Regions from separate parts of the Streptomyces sp. NRRL S-920 genome, predicted to be linked through region 2. Evidence: predicted binding sites of a transcription regulator. Region 2 holds the regulator's gene; the other holds the start of a gene.
The links. The regulator HrcA, encoded in region 2, represses chaperone genes, less so after heat shock. The targets are predictions, from matches to a motif close to TTNGCACTCNGNNNNNCNGAGTGCNAA.
Positions count from the first base shown of each region.

Region 1 (7,815 bases), on a different contig from region 2:
CGTCACCTTGAGCCTCCAGGCTGGTACATATTCGTCACCTGTGCGGTTGACGCTCTCGGACACCTGCCCGAGCGCTTCTTCTTTCAACCGCCTCGCACTCTCAACGACGGTCACCCGAAAGAGTTACGGGGCAGTCAGCCATCTTCGGCACTCTACGTGAGGGCGCGGACACAGCGCAGAGCGTGCGGCACACCCTCAAGGTTTCATCACAAGCTATGCCCCATTTAGCGCCTTTTGTTCCCTTTTGCCGGTGTCTATGGCTAGATTCGCAATGAGTCATATTTTCATCTCCTTAGACAGTAGATGTACGGTCATAACGGTCATGGACACCGTATCCGCGTCAGAACGGCTTCAAGGGGACCAGCAATGGCAGATTTCTCCCGCCTTCCCGGACCGAACGCAGATCTGTGGGACTGGCAGCTCCTCGCGGCCTGCCGCGGGGTCGACAGCTCGCTCTTCTTCCACCCGGAGGGCGAGCGGGGCGCGGCGCGCAGCGCGCGAGAGAACTCCGCCAAGGAGGTCTGCATGCGGTGCCCGGTGCGCGCGGAGTGCGCCGCTCACGCACTCGCGGTGCGCGAGCCGTACGGCGTATGGGGCGGACTGACGGAGGACGAGCGCGAGGAACTCATGGGGCGGGCGCGCAATCGCCTGGTGACGGCGGCGGCGTCGACATCGGCTTCGGCTTCGGCTTCGGCTTCGGCTTCGGCAGGGAGAGCCGTCTCGCACCACTGAGGCGCCGTGTCACCTCTCTGAAGGAACGTTTCTTCGAACTTGCGGACGGGTGGGCGCCCTCAGCGCCCCACCGTCGGCGCGCTCCCCCATCAGCGCGCCGCAGCCCGCGCGAGGTGGTCCAGCGTGGCGGCGACGGCCGGTACCTGCGCCAGGTCCGGAAGCGTGAGCGCGACGATCTCCCGTCGCACCGCCGGCTCCACCGTCACCGTGCGGGCACCCCTGGGACGTACCGAATCGATGGCGAGTTCGGGCAGGACCGCGACCCCCAGGCCCGCGCCGACCAGGCCGATCACCGTCGGGTAGTCGTCGGTCGCGAAATCGATCCGGGGCGCGAAGCCGGCGGCCTCACAGACCTCGACCAGTTGCCTGCGGCAGCGCGGGCAGCCCGCGATCCACGGCTCGTCGGCGAACTCCCCGATGGTGACCGCCTCCGCCCCGGCCAGCCGGTGCTCCTCGGGTACGAGACCGACGAGCCGGTCCGCGAGCAGGGGCCGTACGACGAGGTCGTCCCACTCCTCCGCCGCGGACGCGCCCTCGGACGCGCCGTCGTAGCGAAACGCCAGCGCCACATCGCAGTCGCCCTCGCGCAGCATCTCCACCGAGCGCGGCGGCTCGGCCTCGACGAGGGAGACACGCGTGCCCGGGTGCGCCGCGCGCAGCGCCGCGAGGGCGCCGGGGACGAGCGTCGAACTGCCGCTCGGGAACGAGACGAGCCGGACCCGGCCCGCGCGCAGGCCCGCGATGGCGGCGACCTCCTCCTCCGCGGCGGTGAGCCCGGCGAGGATGCCCGTGGCATGCCTGACCAGGGCTTCCCCCGCCTGCGTCAGACGCATCTCGCGGCCGGTGCGGATCAGCAGCGGCGTGCCGGTGGAGGATTCGAGGGCCTTCATCTGCTGGCTCACCGCAGGCTGGGTGCAGCCGAGTTCACGGGCCGCGGCCGAGAAGGAGCCGGTGGTGGCCACGGCGCGCAGGACACGGAGATGACGGGCCTCGATCATGCTTCGAGCATAAGTGATGCTTGGGCCTGTCACGAAATGTCATGACGCGCCTTTGAGACAGTGGGGCGCGTGTGTCACACGCTCGTTATCGGGGCTCACTAGCCTTGGGCCATGACTACGGCTCTGATTACGGGATCCACCGCCGGCATCGGCGCCGCCTTCGCGCGACGCCTCGCCGGCGACGGCCACAACCTCGTCCTGGTGGCGCGCGACACCAAGCGGCTGCGCGAGCAGGCGACCGAACTGCACGACCGGCACGGCATCGAGGCGGAGGTCCTCACCGCGGACCTCGCCACCGACGGCGGCATCGAGTCCGTCGAGAAGCGGCTGGCGAACCGCAGGGACCCGGTCGATCTGCTGATCAACAACGCGGGGTTCGGCAACAAGGGCCGGTACCTGGAAGTCCCGATGAGCGACGAGCTGACCATGCTCAAGGTGCACTGCGAGGCGGTGCTGCGGCTGACGTCGGCGGCCGCGGGGCCGATGCGGGAGCGCGGGCGGGGCGGGGTGGTGAACGTCGCGTCGGTCGCGGCCTTCGTACCGCGCGGCACGTACGGCGCCTCGAAGGCGTGGGTCGTGCAGTTCACGCAGGGCGCGGCGAAGGACCTGGCGGGCAGCGGGGTGCGGCTGATGGCGCTGTGCCCCGGCTTCGTGCGTACGGAGTTCCACGAGCGGGCCGGGATGGGCACGTCCAACATCCCCAACTGGATGTGGCTCGACGCGGACAAGCTGGTGGCCGCTGCGCTGGCCGACTTGGCGCGGGGCCGGACCGTCTCCATCCCCGATCCGCGCTACAAGGCCCTGATGGGCCTGGTGAAGGTGACGCCGAGGTCCCTGCTGGGGGGCGTCACGTCCCGCACGGGCCGGAAGTACGGGCCTCAGTAGGTCTTATAGGCCTCGCGTCTGCCGGGTCGGTGCTCGTCGCCGACCGCGGGCCGTGGTCCGTCCTCGCGCAGTTCCCCGCGCCCCTGACGGGGCCCGGTGGTGCGCCCCTTCAGGGGCGCGGGGAACTGCGCGACCGGCCAAGAACAGACTCGCACCCGGTACGGACAGAGCAACCCGGCAGACGCGCCCCCGAAAAGGGCTGAGGCCCGGCTCCCCCCGCAAGCAAGGGAAGCCGGGCCTCAGTCACCGTTCAAGCGAGCGCAGCGGTCAGTGCGAGTGACCGTGGCCGTGGCCGTGCCCGGCCTCCGCCTCGTCCTCCGCCGGCTTCTCGACGACCAGGGTCTCGGTCGTCAGGAGCAGGGAGGCGATCGACGCGGCGTTCTCCAGCGCGGAGCGCGTGACCTTGACCGGGTCGATGACGCCGGCCTTGACCAGGTCGCCGTACTCGCCGGTCGCGGCGTTGAAGCCGAAGCCCTTGTCCAGCTCGGCGACCTTCGAGGTGATGACGTAACCCTCGAGGCCGGCGTTCTCGGCGATCCAGCGCAGCGGCTCGACGGCGGCGCGGCGGACGACCGCGACACCCGTGGCCTCGTCGCCGGTCTTGTCGAGGTTGCCCTCGAGGACCTTGACGGCGTGGACCAGGGCGGAGCCACCACCGGAGACGATGCCCTCCTCGACCGCGGCGCGGGTCGCGGAGATGGCGTCCTCCAGACGGTGCTTCTTCTCCTTCAGCTCCACCTCGGTGGCGGCGCCGACCTTGATGACGCACACGCCGCCGGCCAGCTTCGCGAGGCGCTCCTGGAGCTTCTCGCGGTCCCAGTCGGAGTCCGTGGCCTCGATCTCGGCCTTGATCTGGGCGACGCGGCCCTCGACGTCGGCCTTGTTGCCGCCGCCGTCGACGATCGTGGTGTCGTCCTTGGTGATGGTGACGCGGCGGGCGGTGCCGAGCACGTCCAGGCCGACCTGGTCGAGCTTGAGGCCGACCTCCTCGGCGATGACGGTGCCGCCCGTGAGGGTGGCCATGTCGCCGAGCATCGCCTTGCGGCGGTCGCCGAAGCCGGGGGCCTTCACCGCGACGGCGTTGAAGGTGCCGCGGATCTTGTTCACGACCAGGGTCGACAGGGCCTCGCCCTCGACGTCCTCGGCGATGATCAGGAGCGGCTTCGAGGAGTTGGCCTGGATGACCTTCTCGAGCAGCGGCAGGAGGTCCTGGATGGAGGAGATCTTGCCCTGGTGGATCAGGATGTACGGGTCGTCGAGGACGGCCTCCATACGCTCCTGGTCGGAGACCATGTACGGGGACAGGTAGCCCTTGTCGAAGGCCATGCCCTCGGTGAAGTCCAGCTCCAGGCCGAAGGTGTTGGACTCCTCGACGGTGATGACACCGTCCTTGCCGACCTTGTCCATCGCCTCGGCGATCAGCTCGCCGACCTGCGGGTCCTGGGCCGACAGACCGGCGACGGCCGCGATGTCGGCCTTGTCGTCGATCGGGCGGGCGGTGGCGAGCAGCTCCTCGGAGACGGCCGCGACGGCGGCGTCGATGCCCTTCTTCAGGGCGGCCGGGGAGGCGCCGGCCGCGACGTTGCGCAGGCCTTCCTTGACCAGGGCCTGGGCGAGCACGGTGGCGGTGGTGGTGCCGTCGCCAGCGATGTCGTTGGTCTTGGTCGCCACCTCCTTCACCAGCTGGGCGCCGAGGTTCTCGTACGGGTCCTCGACCTCGACCTCACGGGCGATGGTGACGCCGTCGTTGGTGATGGTCGGGGCGCCGAACTTCTTGTCGATGACGACGTTGCGGCCGCGGGGGCCGATCGTCACCTTGACCGTGTCGGCAAGCTTGTTGACGCCGCGCTCAAGGGCGCGACGGGCGTCCTCGTCGAACTTCAGGATCTTCGCCATGGGAGCGATTCAGCCCTCTCGAAAACTCGGGTGAACGAACCGCGCCCCTCGCCGCCCGGCAATCAGCGGGGTGACCAGGGGCGCAGCTCAAAAAGCAAATCTGCTGGTGAAGCAGGTGATGCAGGTGAAGCGGTGAATTACTTCTCGACGATCGCGAGCACGTCGCGAGCCGAGAGGACGAGGTACTCCTCGCCGCTGTACTTCACCTCGGTGCCGCCGTACTTGCTGTACAGCACGATGTCGCCGGTCTTCACGTCGAGCGGCAGACGCTCGCCGTTCTCGAAGCGGCCCGGGCCCACGGCCAGGACGACGCCCTCCTGGGGCTTCTCCTTGGCGGTGTCCGGAATGACCAGGCCGGAGGCCGTGGTCTGCTCGGCGTCGAGCGGCTGGACCACAATGCGGTCCTCGAGCGGCTTGATGGCAACCTTGGAGCTGGTGGTCGTCACGATCCGGTCTCCCCCTTCGGAGATCTCACGGGGTTAACAGTCTTAGGTGTGGCGACCAGGTGGATCCGTCGTCGCGGGTGCCGGACCTGCCCGTCGCTATTGGCACTCTCCAACGGGGAGTGCCAGAAGCGAGACTAGGACGGCGATTAGCACTCGGTCAAGCGGAGTGCCAATCGACTGCGTCCGGCTTCAGCGGATCGCGGCGCCCCGGGCGGGCGGGGCGGGCGGTGTTTTCCCTCGTTCGGGGCAACGGCTCTCGATGACTCCGGGTTCCCCGCCCGCGGCTCGCGGAGGCCTCGTTTCCCCACAGGCGGAGGCGGACGGCTCCCTGTCGGGGAGCTTCTCCGCCGCCTTTCTGCCCAGTCGCTCGATCGGGTCGACCGATTCGGCGCAGGACGTCAGCAGCGCGGGCGCGAGTACTCCGCACAGGAGGGCCCCGGTGAGGAGGCGGCGGTGGGCTCGCGCCCGCCGGGTCACAGGTAGTCCTCCAGCCTGGCCACCGCGTACCCCTTGGCCGTGACCGTCCTCATGAGCCTGCGGACCATGTCGGGCATGGTGCCCTTCCAGTCCTCGCGGCCCCTGAAGTGGGTGAGGATGATGTCGCCGGGGTGCAGGTCGCGGTCCCACTCGCGGTACTCCATGCGGTCGGCGAAGACCTCCGCGTTCCACAGCGGCACGGCCTTGATGCCGCACGACCTCGCGGCGCGCAGGGTGTTGGCGTTGTAGTTGCCGTACGGCGGGCGGAAGAGTTCGGGCCGCTTGCCGTAGCGCTTCTCGATGGTGTCCTGCATGCCGCAGATCTCGCGGCGCTGGCTCTTGTACGAGAGGCCGGGCATATAGCGGTGATTGAGGGTGTGGTTGTTCAGGGCGACCCCGTGCGACTGCATCTTCTTGAAGTACGCGTAGTCCTCCTTGACCAGGTAGTCACTGAGGAAGGCGGTGTACGGGATCCTCAGGTCGCTCATCATCCTCAGCAGCGCCGGATCCTTCTCGGCGCCGTCGTCGATGGTGAGGAAGACGACCTTCTGCTTGGTCGGGATGCTCGTGAAGACCGGCGGCAGCTTGGCGTGGCCCTTGACCTCGAAGCCCTTGCGGGTCTTGAGCCGCGGCTTCTTCCTGGGGGGCGCGGGCGCCGCCAGCGGGGTCCTTGCGAGGCGCCAGCGCTTGGCGGCCGCGACCCGGGCGGCCTGGGAGACGCCGAGCTGATGGGCGTAGGAGTCGAGGGCCCTGGCGGGCGGGGCCTTGAGCGGCTGCTGGCCGTGGGCGGGCTTCACGGCGTCCGAGCCGCCCGCGGAGGCGCAGCCCGAGGCGATCGCCGTGACGGTCAGCACCGCCACGACGGCACGCGTCTGATTCTTCCGCCGTGCGGCGGATTCTTCCTTTTGTCGTACGAGTTGCATGGCGCCGGATCCTCGCAGCTCACCGGCGTACCCCGGGGTCGACACCGCCACCGGCCGCGCACCATCCACCGACTGGCCCACAATGGGGCGGGTGAACGACCCGAACACGCCGAGCACCCCTGCCGCCGACCGCACCTCCGAAGGCGCCGAGGACGCGGGCCTCGACGATCCCCTCGCCGCCTTCGCCGCCCTGCGCACCGAAGCGGGGCGGGCCCTGCTCGACGAGGTGCGGGACGTGGAGCCCGCGCGGGAACTCGCCGCCGCCACCCGGCTGCGCCGCGAGCACCCGGCGCCGCTGGTCTCGGCCGCGCTCGCCCAGGCGCGGCTGCGCCAACGGGCCGTGGCGAAGTTCGGCGCCGAGGACGCGGCCCGGATGTTCTTCACGCCGGACGGCGTCGAGCAGTCCACCCGCGCCTCCGTCGCCACGCACCGCGCCGAGAGTTTCAAGAGGCTCGGGGTGCGTTCCCTCGCCGACCTGTGCTGCGGCATCGGCGGTGACGCGATCGCGCTGGCGCGGGCCGGGATCTCCGTGCTGGCCGTCGACCGGTCCCCGCTGACCTGCGCGGTCGCCCGTGCCAACGCCGAGGCGCTCGGGCTCGCCGACCTCATCGAGGTCCGGGAGGCCGATGTCATGGACGTGGACACATCGGCGTACGACGCGGTGTTCGTGGACCCGGCGCGGCGCTCCTCCAAGCGCGGCCGCATCTTCGACCCGGAGTCCTACTCCCCGCCGCTGTCCTGGGCGGTCCGGGCGGCCCGCAAGGCCCCGCGCGCCGCGCTGAAGATCGCCCCCGGGATCCCGCACGAGGCGATCCCCGCGGGGACCGAGGCCGAGTGGATCTCGGACGGCGGCGATGTGAAGGAGGCGGTGCTGTGGTTCGGCACGGACGCGCCAGCCTCGCACCGCGCGACGCTCCTGCCCCAGGACGTCTCCCTGTGGAGCGCCCTGGACGCGATGCTTCCCGACCCCGAGGTGCGGCCCGTGGGGCGGTACCTGTACGAGCCGGACGGCGCCGTCATCCGTGCGCATCTGGTCGCCGAGGTCGCGGCGCGGGTCGGCGGCGGGCTGATCGACGAGACCATCGCGTACGTCACGTCCGACGCGCTGCACACGACGCCCTACGCGGTGGCGTACGAGATCACCGACCGGCTCCCCTTCGGTGTGAAGAAGCTGAAGGCCCTGCTCCGGGAGCGGGAGGTCGGGATCCTGACGGTGAAGAAGCGGGGTTCGGCGGTGGAACCGGAGGAGCTGCGCCGCAAGGTGAAGCCGCAGGGGAAGAACGCGGCGACGGTGTTCCTGACGCGGGTGGCCGGGGCGCCCACGATGCTGATCGGCCACCCGGTCCCGTAACTCGGCCGCCCGGCCCCGGAAAGGAGCGCGGGGGCCGGGAGGGAGCCACGAGGGGGGAGCCTCAGGCGCGGGCGACAGGGTCCGGGGCGGTGTCCCGAGCCGGCGGC
Region 1 covers NZ_JODF01000016.1:54,627-62,441, forward strand. The annotation lists gene IG54_RS0114045 (WhiB family transcriptional regulator) at 367-732, shown strand; gene IG54_RS0114050 (LysR family transcriptional regulator) at 822-1,730, opposite strand; gene IG54_RS0114055 (SDR family NAD(P)-dependent oxidoreductase) at 1,842-2,615, shown strand; gene groL (chaperonin GroEL) at 2,883-4,511, opposite strand; gene groES (co-chaperone GroES) at 4,649-4,957, opposite strand; gene IG54_RS0114070 (polysaccharide deacetylase family protein) at 5,431-6,357, opposite strand; gene IG54_RS0114075 (THUMP-like domain-containing protein) at 6,440-7,708, shown strand; gene IG54_RS0114080 (MFS transporter) at 7,770-7,815, opposite strand, start outside.
Region 1: the regulator HrcA is predicted to act here: its motif matches at 5,104-5,130, upstream of groES (co-chaperone GroES).

Region 2 (7,815 bases):
AGGCCGCCCGTGGCGACGATGGGAATCTGCGCGGTCTCGCGGACCTGCGTGATGAGGGAGAGCAGCCCGATCCCGGCGCCGTCGGCCTCGGGGTTGTCCTTGTGGGTGCCCTGGTGCCCGCCCGCCTCTATGCCCTGCACGCAGACGGCGTCGGCACCGGCCCACTGGGCGGCCTGGGCCTCCTCGGGCGTGGTGACGGTGACGACGGTGACGGTGCCGACGCGCGCGAACGAGTCGAGGACGTCGCGGGTCGGGCAGCCGAAGGTGAAGGAGACGACCGGCACCGGGTCGTCGAGCAGGATCGCGAGCTTGGCGTCGTACCCGTCGTCGCGCCCGCTGTCCGGGTCGCCGAGCTGCGTCTCGTACCAGGTGGCCTCACCGGCGAGCTGGCTGCGGTACACCTCGACGGCCGCGGCGTCCGCGTACTCGGGCTGCGGCATGAAGAGATTGACGCCGAAGGGCCGCGAGGTCAGGCCCCGCACCTGCTTGACCTCCTGGTACATCCCGTCGGCGGTCTTGTACCCGGCGGCGAGGAACCCCAGCCCACCGGCCTCGGAAACGGCCGCGACCAACTGCGGACAGGAGGCACCGCCCGCCATGGGGGCCTGCACGATCGGAAGGCGACACAGCTCGGTCAACACGGAGGACATAACGGCATCGTGCCACGCCCCCACCCCCCAACCGAACCACCCCCCACAAGGGGCACGGGGGAAGCCCGTAAGGGCCGCAGGGGAAGCCCCGCAAGGGGCGCACGGGAGGCCCCGTAAGGGGCGCGGGGCTGTGACACAAGCGGCTCCGCCGCGGGGCGCGAGCAGCCCCGTAAGGGGCGCGGGGAACTGCGCGAGCAACCACAACGCCCCCGCAGAAGGCCAACAAAGCGCCCCCGGCACGGGAAGAATCCCGCCACCGGGGGCAGAGCGACACCGCCCAAGGCGCTACCGCCCGTTAAACGCATCCTTCAGCCGAGAGAAAAGCCCCTGCTGCCCCGGCTGAAACTGCCCCGTAGGCCGCTCCTCGCCCCGCAGCTGCGCAAGCTCCCGCAGCACCCGCTCCTGCTCGGGATCGAGCTTCGTCGGCGTGAGCACCTCGACGTGCACGATGAGGTCACCGCGCCCACCGCCCCGCAGATGCGTGATGCCACGCCCGTGCAGCGGGATCGACTGCCCGGACTGGGTGCCGGGGCGGATGTCGACCTCCTCCATGCCGTCGAGCGTCTTCAGCGGCACCTTCGTGCCGAGCGCCGCCGCCGTCATCGGGATGGTGACCGTGCAGTGCAGGTCGTCGCCGCGCCGCTGGAAGACGTCGTGCGGCAGCTCGTGGATCTCGACGTAGAGGTCACCGGCGGGCCCGCCACCGGGCCCGACCTCGCCCTCGCCCGCGAGCTGGATCCGCGTGCCGTTGTCCACACCGGCGGGGATCTTCACCGTCAGCGTCCGGCGCGAGCGGACGCGGCCGTCACCGGCGCACTCCGGGCACGGCGTCGGCACGACCGTGCCGAACCCCTGGCACTGCGGGCACGGCCGCGAGGTCATGACCTGGCCGAGGAAGGACCGCGTGACCTGCGACACCTCACCGCGGCCGCGGCACATGTCACACGTCTGAGCGGACGTGCCCGGCGCGGCACCCTCACCGCTACAGGTCGTACACACCACGGCGGTGTCGACCTGGATGTCCTTGGTGGTCCCGAAGGCGGCCTCGTCGAGGTCGATCTCCAGCCGGATCATGGCGTCCTGTCCGCGACGCGTGCGCGAGCGCGGTCCGCGCTGCGACGCCGTCCCGAAGAACGCGTCCATGATGTCGGAGAAGTTGCCGAAGCCACCGGCGCCGAAGCCGCCCGCGCCTCCGCCGCCCGCCTGGGACAGGGGGTCGCCGCCGAGGTCGTAGACCTGCTTCTTCTGCGGGTCCGACAACACCTCGTACGCGGCGTTGATCTCCTTGAAGCGCTCCTGAGTCTTCGGGTCCGGATTCACATCCGGGTGAAGCTCACGCGCCAGCCTCCGGAAGGCCTTCTTGATCTCGTCCTGGGAAGCGTCGCGGCGCACGCCGAGTACGGCGTAGTAGTCCGTGGCCACTTACGACTCCGCCAGGATCTGTCCGACGTAACGTGCCACTGCGCGTACTGCTCCCATCGTTCCCGGATAGTCCATGCGGGTCGGTCCGACCACGCCTAGTTTCGCGACTGCCTCGCTCCCCGAACCGTAGCCGACCGAGACCACGGAGGTGGAGCTGAGGCCCTCATGGGCGTTCTCATGACCGATCCGTACGGCCATGCCCGAATCCTGCACCTCACCAAGCAACTTGAGGAGCACGACCTGCTCCTCAAGGGCTTCGAGAACGGGCCGGATCGTGAGGGGAAAGTCATGTCCGAAGCGGGTGAGATTGGCGGTCCCGCCGATCATCAGCCGCTCCTCGGTCTCCTCGACGAGTGTTTCGAGGAGGGTGGAGAGGACCGTCGCGACCGTACCGCGGTCCTCGGTCTCGAAGCTCTCGGGCAGGTCCTGCACCAGCTGCGGCACGTCCGCGAAGCGGCGGCCCGCGACCCTGCTGTTGAGCCGCGCCCGCAGGTCCGCGAGCGACGTCTCACCGAAGGGCGCCGGACAGTCGATCATGCGCTGCTCGACCCGGCCCGTGTCCGTGATCAGTACGAGCATCAGCCGGGCCGGAGCGAGCGAGAGCAGTTCCACGTGCCGCACCGTCGACCGCGTGAGCGACGGGTACTGCACGACGGCGACCTGCCGGGTCAGCTGCGCGAGCAGCCGGACCGTGCGCCCCACCACGTCGTCGAGGTCGACGGCGCCGTCGAGGAAGTTCTGGATGGCGCGGCGCTCGGGCGCGGTCATCGGCTTGACGCCCGCGAGCTTGTCGACGAAGAGGCGGTAGCCCTTGTCCGTCGGGATGCGCCCGGCGCTGGTGTGGGGCTGGGCGATGAACCCCTCCTCCTCCAGCGCCGCCATGTCGTTGCGCACCGTGGCCGGGGAGACGCCGAGACTGTGCCGCTCGGTGAGCGCCTTGGAGCCGACCGGCTCCTCCGTCCCGACATAGTCGTGGACGATGGCGCGCAGCACTTCGAGCCTGCGTTCACTGAGCATCGCGCACACCTCCAGCCGTCATCCGTCGCGGTGGTCCCCTGCCTGGCACTCAACGCGGGTGAGTGCCAGCCTGTCAAAAGGTCAGTGTACGGCCGTCGGGTACGGCCCCGGCAAGGCCGGACGCCACCGAACCCCATCGAGCCGTCCGGGCCCGCCCGACCGGCCGTGCCGAGGCGCACCGCAGCGGCTAGCGTCACCGTATGGATGTGGAACCGGCATGGGAAGCCGCGGGCTGGGAACGGCTCGCGCCGCGGGTGGGCCGGTGCCGCCTGCCGGTGTGGGACTGCACGGCGGGGCTCGTCGTCGGCGACGACGCCGCTCTGATGATCGAGGCGGGGTCGAGCCTGGCGGAGGGCGCGGCGCTGCGGACGCGGGCCGGGGAGATCCTCGGCGGGGGCCGCCGCGTGACACATCTCGCGTTGACGCACCCGCACTTCGACCACGTCCTCGGGGCCGCGGCCTTCGCGGGGGTGGAGGTGTACGGCGCGGTGGGCATCGACACGGTGTTCGCCAGGGGCGCCGACGAGCTGCGGGCGGACGCGGTGCGGCACGGCGCGGACCCCCGGGCCGCGGCGGAGGCGGCGGACCTCCTCATCCACCCGCGCCACCTGGTGTCCGGCGAGTGGACGCTCGACCTCGGCGGCGGCGTGCAGGTCCTCCTCGCGAACGTGGGCCCCGGCCATACGGGCCACGACCTGGTGGTCCTGGTGCCCGGCGGCGACGGCGGGCGGGAGATCGTCTTCTGCGGCGACCTGGTCGAGGAGTCGGGTCAACCGCAGGCCGGTCCGGACGCGGTGCCCTCGCAGTGGCCGGCGGCGCTGGACCGGCTCCTCGGCCTGGGCGGGGAGGACGCGCGGTACGTGCCGGGGCACGGCGCGGTGGTGGACGCGGCTTTTGTCCGTGCGCAACGCGCCACACTGGCGGCTCGTTTCGGCGTGTCGTAGCGGGCGGTCCGCGCCTTCTTCCTATCGTCGGCGGAATGCGCCCACCCGTCTCCCGCCGCCACCCCGCCGAGGGCCCTTTGGGCCCGCAGCGCCGTATGTACTCCGCTGATCTCACGCCGCCGTGGAAGAAGCCGAAGCCCGTACCGGAGGTGGCGGCGGAGGCCGGCCTCGTGGTGGAGGAGCTGAGCACGGGTTTCTGCGGGGCGGTGATCCGCTGCGAGAAGACGGCGCAGGGCCCGACGGTGACGCTGGAGGACCGCTTCGGCAAGCACCGGGTCTTCCCGATGGAGCCTCGGGGTTTCCTCCTGGAGGGCAGGACGGTCACGCTCGTGCGCCCCTCGACGGCTCCGGCTTCCCCCGTACGTCCTTCTCGCACCGCGTCCGGCTCGGTGGCCGTCCCCGGGGCGCGGGCCAGGGTCGCCCGGGCCGGCCGCATCTACGTGGAGGGCCGCCACGACGCGGAGTTGGTCGAGAGAGTATGGGGTGACGACCTGCGCATCGAGGGCGTGGTCGTCGAATACCTGGAGGGCATCGACGACCTGCCCGCGATCGTCGCGGAGTTCTCCCCGGGCCCCGACGCGCGCCTCGGCGTCCTGGTGGACCACCTGGTCCCCGGCTCCAAGGAGTCCCGCATCGCGGCCCAGGTCACCGGCGCGCACGCCTTGGTGGTCGGCCACCCCTACATCGACGTGTGGGAGGCGGTGAAGCCGTCCTCGGTCGGCATCGAGGCGTGGCCCAGGGTGCCGAGGGGGCGGGACTGGAAGACGGGCGTGTGCGAGGCGCTGGGCTGGCCGTCGAACACGGGGGCGGCGTGGCAGCGGGTCCTGGGCTCGGTGCGCAGCTACAAGGACCTGGAGCCGGCGCTTCTCGGCCGCGTCGAGGAACTGATCGATTTCGTCACGCTCCCGTAGCGGGACCTGGCCCCTGGGCCTCGGGGCACTTTCACGACGTCTCCCACCCGCCCGTTTACCCCGCATCAACCACTCCCGCAGAGCCCACCCAGAGACCGAGCGGGCGGGTGGGAGAGCGAGCGCCGGGCGCCCCCGACGGGCAGAGGCGGTGGAGGCGCGGAGCTAAAGCCGCAGCCCCCGCGCCGCAGCCTCAGGCGCCCCGCCGGCATCAGTCGACCAGGTCCCGTACCACCCCGTCCGCCAACAAGCGCCCCCGCAACGTAAGCACCGCACGCCCGCCCTCGTAGGGCCCGGGCTCCAGCAGCCCCTCCGCCAGCGCCCGGCGCGCAGCCGAGAGCCCCGCCTCCTTGAGGAGGGAAAGCGGGCAGCCCTCGCGCAGCCGCAGCTCCAGCAGGATCCGCTCGACCCTGCGGTCCTCCGCGGACAGCACCTCCCGCCCGGCCCCGGGCGACCGCCCCGCCGCGAGGGCCGACGCGTACGCCCCGGGGTGTTTCACGTTCCACCAGCGCACGCCCCCGGCGTGGCTGTGCGCCCCGGGCCCGGCCCCCCACCAGTCGGCGCCCCGCCAGTACAGCTCGTTGTGCAGGCACCGGCCCGCCTCGGAGGTGGCCCAGTTGGAGACCTCGTACCACTCGAAGCCCGCGGCCCCCAGCACCTCGTCCGCGATCAGATACCGGTCCGCGTGGACGTCGTCGTCCGTCATCGGGACCTCGCCGCGCCGGATCCGCCGCGCCAGCTGCGTACCCTCCTCCACGATCAGGGCGTACGCGCTGACGTGGTCGGGACCGGCCCCGATCGCCGCGTCCAGCGAGGCCCGCCAGTCCTCGTCCGTCTCCCCCGGCGTGCCGTAGATCAGGTCGAGGTTGACATGGTCGAAGCCCGCCGCCCGCGCCTCGGCGACGCACGCCTCGGGCCGGCCCGGCGTATGCGTACGTTCGAGCACCTTCAGCACGTGCTGTCGCGCGCTCTGCATGCCGAAGGAGACCCGGTTGAAGCCTCCTTCGCGCAGCTCGCTCAGATACGCCGTGTCGACCGACTCCGGGTTCGCCTCGGTCGTGATCTCCGCGTCGTCCGCGAGCCCGAACTCGTCCCGGACGGCCGCCAGCATGCGTACGAGATCGCCCGCGGCCAGCAGCGTCGGCGTACCGCCCCCGACGAACACGGTCCGCACGGGCCGCGGGTCGTCGCCGAGGACCTTGCGGGCGAGGCGCACCTCGTCGACGAGGGTGTCCGCGTAGTTGTCGCGCGAGGCGAGCACACCGCCGGAGCCGCGCAGCTCGGTCGCGGTGTAGGTGTTGAAGTCGCAGTAGCCGCAGCGCGTGGCGCAGTACGGAACGTGCAGGTAGAAGCCGAGGGGGCGGGAGGCCGCGCCCTCCAGGGCGGACGCGGGCAGCGCGCCGTCCTCGGGCATGGGCTCACCATCGGGCAGTGCGGAAGGCATACGTCGATTGTCCCGCACCACGGGCCACCCCCCACCCAGCCCGGCACGAGACACGCCCCACCCGAGCCGCCACGGAACCAGCCCGCCCGAACCGCCACGGAACAAGCCCCACCCAGCCCGCCACGGAACAAGCGCTACCTGGCCGGCAGGGAACAACCCCCACCCGACCCAGCACGGAACACCCCCCACCAGCCCGCCCGAACCACCAGCGACCAGCCCGCCTAAAGCACCAGCGACTACTCCGCCTGAAGCACCAGCAACGCCATATCGTCATCCGGCGGCCGCTCCGAGAACTCATGTACGAGCCGACGGATCCGCTCCGCCACGAGCCCCGCGTCGAGCCCCGCGCAGTCCGCGAAGGCGCGTGCCAGGCCCTCGCCGTCGTCGAACTGGAGACGCCCCGCGCGCCGCTCGGTCACGCCGTCCGTGACGCACAGCAGCGTGTCGCCGGTCCGCAGGTCGAAGCTCTCGCTCGTGTACGTCTCGTCGTCGACGACCCCGAGCAGCATCTGCGGGGACGCCGCCGCCCGCACCTCACCCTCCGGCGACAGGAGCAGCGGCAGCGGATGCCCGGCGCACGCGATGGTGCAGCGCACGCCCCCTTCGTACGGGATCAGCTCGCCGTAGAGGAGGGAGAGGAAGCGGGAGGTGGCCCCGTCGGACGGCACGCCCCGGCCACCCGCGACGGCGACGACCGCGGCCGCCGCGTCCGCCGCCTCGGTCGCGTCGTCGAGGAGCAGTTGGTTGAGGCGGTCGAGGACCTCCGCGACCTGGTAGCCCTCGCGGGCGAGCAGCCGCAGCCAGGGCCGGGCGAGGCCGATGACGACGGCGGCCTCGGGCCCCTTGCCCTGGACGTCGCCGAGCGCGAAGCACCAGCGCCCGTCGCCCGCCTGGAACACGTCGTAGAAGTCGCCGCCGGGCCCGCCCTTGTCCCGCGGCTCGTACACGAGAGCGCTCTGGACGCCGGGGATCTGCGCGACCTTGCTGGGCAGCAGCCCGCGCTGGAGGATCTGGCTGATGTTGGCCTGGCGCTGGTAGCGGCGGGCCGTGCTGACGGCGAGGGCGACGCGGCGGCTGAAGTCCTCGATGAGGCCGGTGACCTCGTCGGGGAAGCGGACAAGGCCGACCCGGCCGATCAGCAGCGTGCCGAGCGTGCGGCCGCCCGCGGTCAGGCGGTACGCGAGTGCCGTGCCGGACGTCCCGCCCGCCGACGTATCGCCGGGCCAGGGGACGGGGCAGGCGCCCGAGCCCAGCGCTTCGGGCAGTAGGGGCGGGTCCTTCTCCAGGACGCGGCGCAGCTCCTCCATGCGGTGCTCGCTGGTGTGCCAGACGCGGGCGAGCCGGGCGCCCGGTGCGCCGGGGACGGTGCGGGAGGGGCCCTCGGAGGCGTCGTCGAGCCAGACCGCGCACCAGTCGGCGAGCCGCGGCAC
Region 2 covers NZ_JODF01000018.1:120,097-127,911, reverse strand. The annotation lists gene IG54_RS0115900 (nitronate monooxygenase) at 1-650, opposite strand, end outside; gene dnaJ (molecular chaperone DnaJ) at 936-2,072, opposite strand; gene hrcA (heat-inducible transcriptional repressor HrcA) at 2,073-3,089, opposite strand; gene IG54_RS0115885 (MBL fold metallo-hydrolase) at 3,290-4,033, shown strand; gene IG54_RS0115880 (DUF3097 domain-containing protein) at 4,069-4,944, shown strand; gene hemW (radical SAM family heme chaperone HemW) at 5,153-6,385, opposite strand; gene IG54_RS0115870 (SpoIIE family protein phosphatase) at 6,622-7,815, opposite strand, start outside.